Regions from separate parts of the Chryseobacterium phocaeense genome, predicted to be linked through region 1. Evidence: riboswitches for the same ligand, from Rfam matches in the RefSeq annotation. Region 1 holds a riboswitch; each other region holds the start of a gene.
What was found. Region 1 has a riboswitch for S-adenosylmethionine ahead of B7E04_RS01990 (TonB-dependent receptor plug domain-containing protein). Riboswitches for the same ligand answer to the same signal wherever they lie in the genome.

Region 2: it holds a riboswitch for S-adenosylmethionine, as region 1 does, so the genes downstream of both, B7E04_RS05415 (SusC/RagA family TonB-linked outer membrane protein) here and B7E04_RS01990 (TonB-dependent receptor plug domain-containing protein) in region 1, are expected to answer to the same signal.
Region 3: it holds a riboswitch for S-adenosylmethionine, as region 1 does, so the genes downstream of both, B7E04_RS06160 (alpha/beta fold hydrolase) here and B7E04_RS01990 (TonB-dependent receptor plug domain-containing protein) in region 1, are expected to answer to the same signal.

The regions. Positions count from the first base shown of each region.
Region 1 covers NZ_LT827014.1:112,829-116,002, forward strand. The annotation lists gene B7E04_RS01990 (TonB-dependent receptor plug domain-containing protein) at 1-1,417, opposite strand, end outside; SAM-I-IV-variant riboswitch at 1,708-1,806, opposite strand; gene B7E04_RS01995 (outer membrane beta-barrel protein) at 2,282-3,174, shown strand, end outside.
Region 2 covers NZ_LT827014.1:867,884-871,057, forward strand. The annotation lists gene B7E04_RS05410 (hypothetical protein) at 1-903, shown strand, start outside; SAM riboswitch class I at 1,149-1,246, shown strand; gene B7E04_RS05415 (SusC/RagA family TonB-linked outer membrane protein) at 1,330-3,174, shown strand, end outside.
Region 3 covers NZ_LT827014.1:1,019,686-1,022,859, forward strand. The annotation lists gene B7E04_RS06155 (MGH1-like glycoside hydrolase domain-containing protein) at 1-1,144, opposite strand, end outside; SAM riboswitch class I at 1,332-1,438, shown strand; gene B7E04_RS06160 (alpha/beta fold hydrolase) at 1,497-2,435, shown strand; gene B7E04_RS06165 (ACT domain-containing protein) at 2,437-3,174, shown strand, end outside.

The DNA.
Region 1 (3,174 bases):
CATCATATTTTTTAGAAAAATCAAGATTGAGGGTATTTTGCAGGAATTCTGAACCTCCGGCTTCAAATGTTCTTGGTGAAAGATCTCCCAGTGAAGCATTAAATGTATTCACCACACCGAAATTAAAGGCATTTTTCCCGAACGTATTACTTAAATCTACATTCCAGCCGTTCCATTTTCCTTTGATTCCTCCGGCAAGGGAATAATCGTTCACACTGGCTTCAATTTGGGGAAGGTATCCGTTTGGTGTCACAGCATTGATATTTCTTTCCGTATTCGGCAGGCGGAAGAAACCTCCCGCATTTCCCAGACGGTAGCTGTATCCTCCGAAAGAATATACTTTCCAGTCTTCATTCACCGGAATTTCAGAATTGAAAAAAAGCTGTGCAGACTGTAGTTTGGACTGTCCCGCTCTGAGACTGAAATCTTTTCTTTCCAGATTTCTGTACTTAAGCTCCTGATCCGTAAAATCAGCCCCCAATAACCCCTGCAGTTCCGAAATAGTGTTTGCGTTGGAGATCTGCGACTGAAAAGCAGGAGAAAAATAATAAACCTGTGAGGCATACTGCTTCACCGCATTGATGATTTGCTGCGTGTTGGAAGTATTAGTGATATTTTTATATAAGCCATCAATATTAACTCCACTTTGTAAAGCCCTGTAATTAATTGCATTATAAGCATTAAAAATATCTCCCTGACGAACTCCGGCTCTTGAATAAGGGTCTCTGTACTGGACAGAACCCGTGACATTGATGAATCCTTTTTCCCCAATTTTGGCTCCGTAGTTTAGGTCGGCTGAAATGGTCTGGCCGTCTATTCCTCCTGAAAAATTATTGGTCACAGGGGATGCATAGCCGCCAAGGAATACCTGTCCTGACAAACCTAATCTTTTCTTAAGTCCCAGATTGACCACCCCTGCAATGGCATCGGAACCATATTGTGCTGAAGCTCCATCCCGCAGGACTTCAATTTTTTCCAAGGCAAATGCCGGAATGGCATTAAGGTCTGTCCCTACCGAACCTCTCCCAGGCGTTAGGGTTACATTGATCAGGGAAGACTGGTATCTTCTTTTCCCGTTGAGCAATACCAGTACCTGATCCGGCCCAAGTCCTCTCAGAAGCGCCGGATCTACGAAATCGGTTCCGTCATTGACCGTGTGGGAAGTGGAAGAAAATGAAGGCACCACGTAATTAAGAGCCTGACTGATATTATTGACAGGACTCTGTCTCAAAATCTTTGAGATATTGATGATATCCACCGGAACCGGGGTCTCTGTAAGGGATCTCCCCGCTCCTCTTGATCCCAGAATGACTACGTCATCAATCTTTTTGGATGATGCAGAATCCGACTGTCCAAAGTAAAATGCGGAGATCAGGGTTGCTGATGTTATGATGATTTTTTTGTTGAAAGTGTACATGTGTTTTTCTATTTTTTTATTACTGATTGTTTGATATTTTTTGGCAATAACATTTCTGTAACCTTCTGTTTAAGGTTACTTTCAAATTCGAAAATGTTAAGATTATTTTTTAAAGAAGTCTAGAAACAACAACACATGCACATGTGGAAATGGCATGAAAACAGTTCAGAATAATGAAGTGAGGCTTCATGATCTGAAAAACGGAAATTGAAATGGTTTTTGAGGTTTCCCTTGTCTTTAAACATTGATTTTATTTTTAAAACAAAAATTTCAAGATGGGAATAAAATAGAGAATAAACATTTTTTCCGGGCCGGCCGGCTTATCTATTTCAGCACCTTGCTTGTTTTTGCAGGTTGCTATCCCATCTATGAGATTCTTGATAATTACGGTGCAAAGATATTATAATTTCGGAATAAAAAAAATAATCGTAAGAATTTTTAGATTTTATTTAATTGAATAACAAATCATTTTGGTTGTTGGGACATCGTAAAGACGCAAATTATTATTTACAAAAAAACGTTTTGAGGCGCAAAGGTTTATCTCCGGATAAAACTAACAAACCAATTTTATTTTTGGATAAGGCCGCCTAAAATAACCTGCTACAACTACTCATCACTCCTGACGAAAATTTTTGATTTTCCCGCGCCTTACAGCAGAGTAACACTCAAACCTTGCGACTTTGCGATTTTCCAACAAAGCCGTTTAGACCTATTCTATTACAGTGATTAAGAAACACACAACTATCTATCTCATTTCCTTGCCATTGAAGACACCCAATTGAAGTAACCTAATATATTTCATGTTTTTTCCAGTAACAAATGAAACTTTTTTACGTCTAACTGAAAAGTAGTAAAAAAAACATTATGAGAAAAACTATATTGACGTTATCCCTGCTGGCATCATTTGTTGCCTATTCGCAGGAAAAGACCAGTAGCAACCCGGAGAAGGAAAAACAAATTGAAGGGGTTGTTATCACCAAAACTAAAAAAGCCGTTGAACAAAAAGCAGACCGTACCATCTTTGACTTCTCTGAGCAGCCACAGCTTAATAACGGCAACGTTCTTGAGGGGATTAAAAAGCTTCCTGGACTGGTCTCTACAGATATTGCCGGAATGATGTACCAGGGAAAAATGCTGGATGTTTATCTGAACGGAAGACCCTTGAACATTACCTCCAATGAATTGAATTCTTTCCTTGAAGGGATGCCGGCCAATTCGGTAGACAGAATAGAAGTGATCACGCAGCCCGGTGCAGAATTTCCCGCCACTTCCGGAGGGGCAATTATGAATATTATTACGAATAAAAATGCCAATAAATATTTAACGGCTACTTATTCCGGAAACTATTCTTTTACCAATTACGATAAATTCAGAAGCAGAACCACCCATTCCCTGAACCTGAATGCAAGAAACAAGCTTTTCGGATGGCAGCTTAATGTAGGCCAGAATTACCGTGAAAGCATGCTGAATGGTGATCAGGATGTACTTCTGCATAACAATACAGACAGAATAGGGCGTGGTTATTTTGCCAAATCAGGGATTACCTTTGATCTTGGACAGGACAGGTTGCTATTGAACTACGATATTTATCACAACAATAATGATAACTATACTTCGAGCAGAGGGCTTGCCGATATCCTTGTGAGCCGTAACCCTGATATTTTCAGAGAAGCAGATTACAGAGCATCTGATGTGGCCCATACCAATAACCTGAGACAGGAAGCAGTAGTTACCTATCAGAAGCGTTTCAGCGACAA
Region 2 (3,174 bases), 760 kb from region 1:
GTATATAATCTTGGGACTGGCGGACTCACCTATAACGGGTATGTTTTCTGGAACGGAACGGAATGGAGAACCTTTAATAACGGATCTCTTGCACCCGGCACACTGGGAAGTATTACCTGCAACGGGATTACACTTTCCCCAAGTACTTATACCGCCGGGGTTCCTTATACAGGGACCATGAATGTACCTTACATCGGTGGAAACGGAGGAGTATATACCTCTCAGGTCATCGGTCCTGTAAACGGACTTACGGCAACATTATCTGCAGGGAATTTTAATTCCGGATCCGGAGTACTAAGCTATACGGTGTCAGGAACACCTACAGTGACGAGTCCTACACCAACGACTTTTCCCCTAACAATCGGAGGAAAAAGCTGCAGTGCTATCGTAGGTGCCGGAGATGGGATTTCTCCTGGGGATCTGGTATTTTATCATTCTTCCATTCCCCGTAAGTCGGCCTCTTTCCTGTTGAGCCAGTATCTTACGGACCTTCCGGTACTGAATAACACCTTCAGGATTGATGCATTTATCACATCGCCCGGTGCTTTCGACGGAACAGGAGCGAGTACCAATATGGATCCGCGACTCTATAATATCACTTCTTCCAATGCGAAAGTCTGGGTTTCTGAAGTGTCTACCCATACGGGGGATTCCCATGGAGCCAACCTGGTGATTTTCCCTAACAATTATGCGCAATTTGATGACGGGGTTTATCTTACGCAGGGAAGAAATGAAACGGTAACTTTTGATGTGACTACGGCTGATAATAAATGGTACCGCGTGTATTATGTGCTTCGTGTTGATAATAAATCTTTTACCGGAAGCAATGGTAATGTAACAACAGATTCAATTACTGCTGACAATACATTGGAGGTTTTTATTTCAATTCAGAGATTGTATTAATCTATTATAAAGTGAAATTTTGTCGAATGGCTGTCTGTAAAAGGCAGCCATTTTTCTGTTGTTAAAATTATATTATATTTAATGATATATCTCATATTTTAACATTTCTCATTTTATGTAAACCTCTATTTTTAGTGCATTTATGATAAAATTAACTTTAGTTTTTATAAAATTATCATTAAAAATATTAAAGTCTACTTGTTTTGTGGACTAATTGTTTTTAGATTTGCAAACATATTTCGATCGGCTTATAAAGAAAGATGGAGGGAACTGACCCTGTGAAATCTTAACAACCTGCCCCGGAGCAAGGTGTTACATTCAGCCTTTAAAGGAAAAATAAGCATTTGGTTTATCGTATCTGTCGATGCCCTTTGCTGTCTTTTCTGCAAAGGGTTAATTTTTAATATATGATAAATAAAATTGATTATGATTAGCAAAGGTTTAATTAATTCTAAAGCCTGGATTCCCCCGGTAGCTGTATTTTTTCTGGGAATATTCAGTGCCCATGCACAGGAAGTAAAGCCGAAAAAAGATACCATCAGAGAAAAAGAAATTGATGAAGTAGTCGTGATTGCTTATGGGAAAGCAAAAAGAACAAGCTATACGGGTTCAGTGGCTACCATTTCAAGTGATAAGATCAATAACAGGCCGGTTACCAATATTACCAAAGCCCTCGAAGGGCAGGTTCCGGGTGTTCAGGCAGTAAGTGCTTCCGGACAGCCTGGTGCCACAGCCTCTGTACGGATCAGGGGAGTGGGTTCTATCAGCGCTTCAAGTGATCCGTTGTATGTTGTGGATGGAATTCCTTTTGACGGAAATATCAATTCCATCAGCCCGAATGATATTGAGTCCATTAGCGTCCTGAAAGATGCTACGGCCAGTTCCCTTTATGGTTCCAGAGGAGCCAACGGTATCATCATTATCACCACGAAATCCGGTAAAAAAGGAGAATCGAGGATTAATTTTAATATCAGCCAGGGATTTTCAGACAGAGCGGTAAAAGATTACAAACAGGTAAGCACCGATGAATATTTCCAGTTGTATTGGGAAGCATTGAGAAACGGATACAAATCCGGACAGATCACTGCTCAGCAGGCAGGGCAGATGGCCAGTGACAATCTGGTGACTGCCCTGGGAATCAATCCTTACGGAACCGGTTTCCCCAATCCTGTCGGTACCGACGGAAAGCTCGTGCCGGGCGCAAAAGCACTGTGGAATGATGACTGGAGAGATATTCTTCAGCGCACAGCTTCCAGAAGCCAGGTGGATTTTGATATCAGCGGAGGCAGTGAGAAAAGTAATTATTTCTTTTCATTAGGGTATCTTGATGACAAAGGGATTGCGATTGAGTCCGGTTTCCAGAAATTTGCGACCAGATTAAAAATTAATTCAGAAGTTAAAAAATGGCTGAATGCAGGGGTGAACCTAAGCTATACGAACAGTATTCAGAATGCGCCGCCATCCTCGGATTCAAGAACCGACAATATTATTAATGCGGCCAGAGTGATTCCTTCCTTCTATCCCTATTATGAAAGAAATGCTGACGGGAGCTACCGATATGATGCAGACGGAAACAGGATTTATGATTTCGGAAAATACAGGCCGACAAGTGCATTGCAGAACCAGAATGCCGCGGCAACGCTTCCTCTTGATAAAAACGAAAATAAGGAGGATAACTTTTCAGGGAAAGGATTTTTAGATTTTACGTTTCTCCCGGAGCTGAAATTTAAAACCAGTTTTTCTGTTGATTTAGTGAATTACAATGGTCATTATTATTCCAACCCATTGATCGGGCAGGGAAGTGAAACCGGTGGTTCGGTAACGAAATCAAACAGCAGAACGCTTTCTTATACGACCAGTAATATCCTGACTTTTGACAAGAAACTGGGAAAACATCACCTGAATGTTCTGGCAGGCCAGGAATTTTATAAATATGATTATCAAACCTTATCCGGCTCCAGAAGCCAGTTTTCGCTGCCTTACTATTATGAGCCGGACGCAGCCGCTTTGTTGGGAAGCTTCAGCGGAAACAGCGACAAATTTTCCCTGTTGAGTTTCTTAGGTAGAGCAGAATATGACTTTAACAACAAGTATTTCTTTTCTGTATCAGGAAGGGCAGACGGTTCTTCCAGGTTCTTTGCCGATAACCGCTGGGGGAAATTCTGGTCAGTGGGAGGTTCATGGAAAGCTTCCAATGAAGATTTTATCAAAAATCTGAATGTTTTCAACCAATTGACACTGCGTGCAAGTTACGGAGGACAAGGGAACGAT
Region 3 (3,174 bases), 910 kb from region 1:
CATGGTTTGGATCACCTTTCAGCCATTTTCCTACGTTATAATGATAGAACTGCTTATTCCATAAAAGTCCTGCAAAAGCCTGTCGCTGTACGTTTCTTTCATCTTCATTCGTGGTTTCACTCTGGATTTCGTGATAAAACTCGTCTGTTTCAGCAATACGCGTAGCAAAAATTTTATCAAAGCTTTCAAAAGGTTCATCAATTTCGTCAGGACACAGCCTGAAATCGAAGGTTTTGGACTGGCCGGCTCCGATGATTTCATCTATAATAAAAGAAGCTTTGGTTCCCCGCTTTTCCGGATTTACCGTATTGCTTCCGTATATAATATGATCATTAATACCATCTTTAAAGTACGTGTTTCCCGGATATGGAGCTCCGTATAATTTAGGCGTATTGGTTTCATTTTCGCAGAAGGCACTTTTAGCACCCAGATTTCTGGAATAGAATTTTTTGATTGAAATACTGTCGTGGTTAATGTCGATGCATCCGTCAAAAGAAGCATTCATCTGCGCTTTGTACGTGTTGTAGCCCCATTTCCAGTTATTCCTGAACCATGCCGTGGGAGCGATCACGATTGGCGCATCCTGTTGGCTCCTGTTGTGCACTGTTACTCTTGCAAGAATATCATTGTGATCAGCTTTACTGTATTCAATGAAAATATCAAAATACTCATCATTGTCAAAAATTCCCGTATCAAAAATCTCATATTCAGGTTCCTTTTTGCTGCGTCTTCCGTTTTCAGCAACAAGATCATCATAGGGAAAAGAGTTGATCGGGTACTTATACACCATCTTCATATAGCTGTGCGTAGGTGTATTGTCTAAATAATAAAAGATTTCCTTAATATCCTCTCCATGATTTCCCTGCGGATTGCTCAGCCCGAAAAAACGTTCTTTGATAATTTTGTCTTTCCGGTTCCAAAATGAAAAAGCGAAACAGAAGATCTGTTTCACATCTGAGATTCCTGCGATACCTTCTTCCCCCCAACGGTATGCGTAGCTTTCCGCATTATTGTGGTTGGCATAGTGCCAGGCATTCCCATTCGGGCTGTAGTCTTCACGTACATTTCCCCATTGACGGTTGCTGACGTATGGCCCCCAGTTTTTCCATTTAATATCTTGTAATCTTTCTTTTTCAGCAGTCATATCTCATCATTTTTTCAGTACGAAGGTAGTTTTTTTGAAAAATAATTCCAATTCCTTCCATCTGAATAATTCTTAACACTGCTCTGAAACACTTGTAATTACAGGCTTTTTGAATATTAAAAAATTTTTATTGCAAAATTTAAAAGAAAAAAACTATCTTTGCATCGCGTTCATTCAAATATTGAAAATGTTATCAAGAAAGGTTGAGGGATTAGACCCTGTGAAACCTTAGCAACCCTTTGTGCAAACAGAGAAGGTGCTACGTTCTACCAATTTATTTTGGACAGATAACTTACTGAAGTTCTTTTCAGCCATTTCCTGTGGCATTTTCAATTGTATTAAAATAATAGAATTGAAAACAGAACTAAACCATATTAATCTTTCGTATCAAACCCATTCCCAAAAGGAATACCATATCCCGTTGACTTATCAGATCTTCGGGAAAGACCTGTTTACGGCTCCTGTTGTACTCATCAATCATGCTTTGACCGGAAATTCAAATGTTTCCGGAGAAAAAGGCTGGTGGAAACAATTGATTGGAGAAAATCAGGTCATCGATACGAAGAAATATACCATTCTGTCTTTCAATATCCCCGGAAACGGATATGATCATTTTTTAATTGACGAATACGAAGACTTTACCCCTTCAGATATAGCAAAAATATTCCTGAAAGGTTTAGAAGCACTTCATATCAAAAATCTTTACGCCATTATCGGAGGCTCTCTCGGAGGAGGAATTGGCTGGGAAATGCTCGCTATACAACCACAGCTTTCGGAAATTTTTATTCCTATTGCATGTGATTTCAGAACACACGACTGGCTCCATGCCCAGTGCCTGGTTCAGAAATTCCTGTTGAATAGCAACGATAAACCCCTGCAGAAAGCAAGAATACATGCCATGCTGTGTTACAGAACCCCCCAATCTCTAAATGACAGATTTCAAAACAGATATCACCAAGGAAATCAGCGGCTGGAATCGGAAGACTGGCTGGTTTATCACGGAAATTCATTAAACGAAAGGTTTAGTTTGAAATCCTATAAGCTGATGAATCACCTGCTGATGAACATTAATACCAAAGAAGATCATCTGCAAAAGATCAGTGCACGAATGCACATGGTGGCTGTAGATACCGATCTTTTTTTTCCGGCTTCAGAAATCCGAATGTGCTTTGAGCAGCTGAAAGAAAAAGACAAAGAGGTTTTCTATCACGAAATACAGTCAATTCACGGGCACGATGCCTTCCTAATGGAATACGAACAATTAAATACTATCATAAAAAATATTTTGTAGAATGAAAAATGCTAACGAAATAAAGTTTTTAAAAAACAGATCAATTATCAAATTCGAAGGTGAAGATTTCTTAGGTGAAATCGGGATCGACGGAAGAATTTTTAAAGCCCTTACCTTAGCGAGAATCAGTGTAGGAGTGATCTCCCAGCAGGCCATTGAAAACGGGATCTCTATCCTGGTTAATGAAGCAGACGCAGAAAAAGCGGTAGCCTGTCTGATCGACGAGTTTGAAGCAGAAAGAAGATCCGGGAAAGTCTCGCAGATTTACAGCATCAATAATGTTTCCGTACTGGGATTTGTGGCGGAAGATTTTAATAAAGTGCTTGCTGAGCTGGCAAGGAATAATGTGTTTCCATTGCTTTTAAACCAGGTGTCAGGGGAAAACAGGGTGAATATAGTCGTGACTTCATCTCAGGATGAAAAAACGAAGAATGTCATCGAATCTGAGATCTTCAAAAAGCCTAAAACCGTTCACCTGGCCATCATTGGCCACGGAAATGTAGGAAAGACTTTGATAGAGCAGGTTTTACAGTCGTCGGAAGAAATTAAAAGACGTAAGAAAATAGATCTAAAAGTAGTGGCAGTAGCCAATTCAAGAAAAATTGCTTTCAATAAAAAAGGATTTAATGCAGACTGGAATGATGAGGTTTCAGTGGCAGAGCATCCGTCAAATGTTGAAGAGCTGATTAACTTTTCCAAAGAAAATCAGCTGGAAAACCTGATCGTAGTCGACAATACG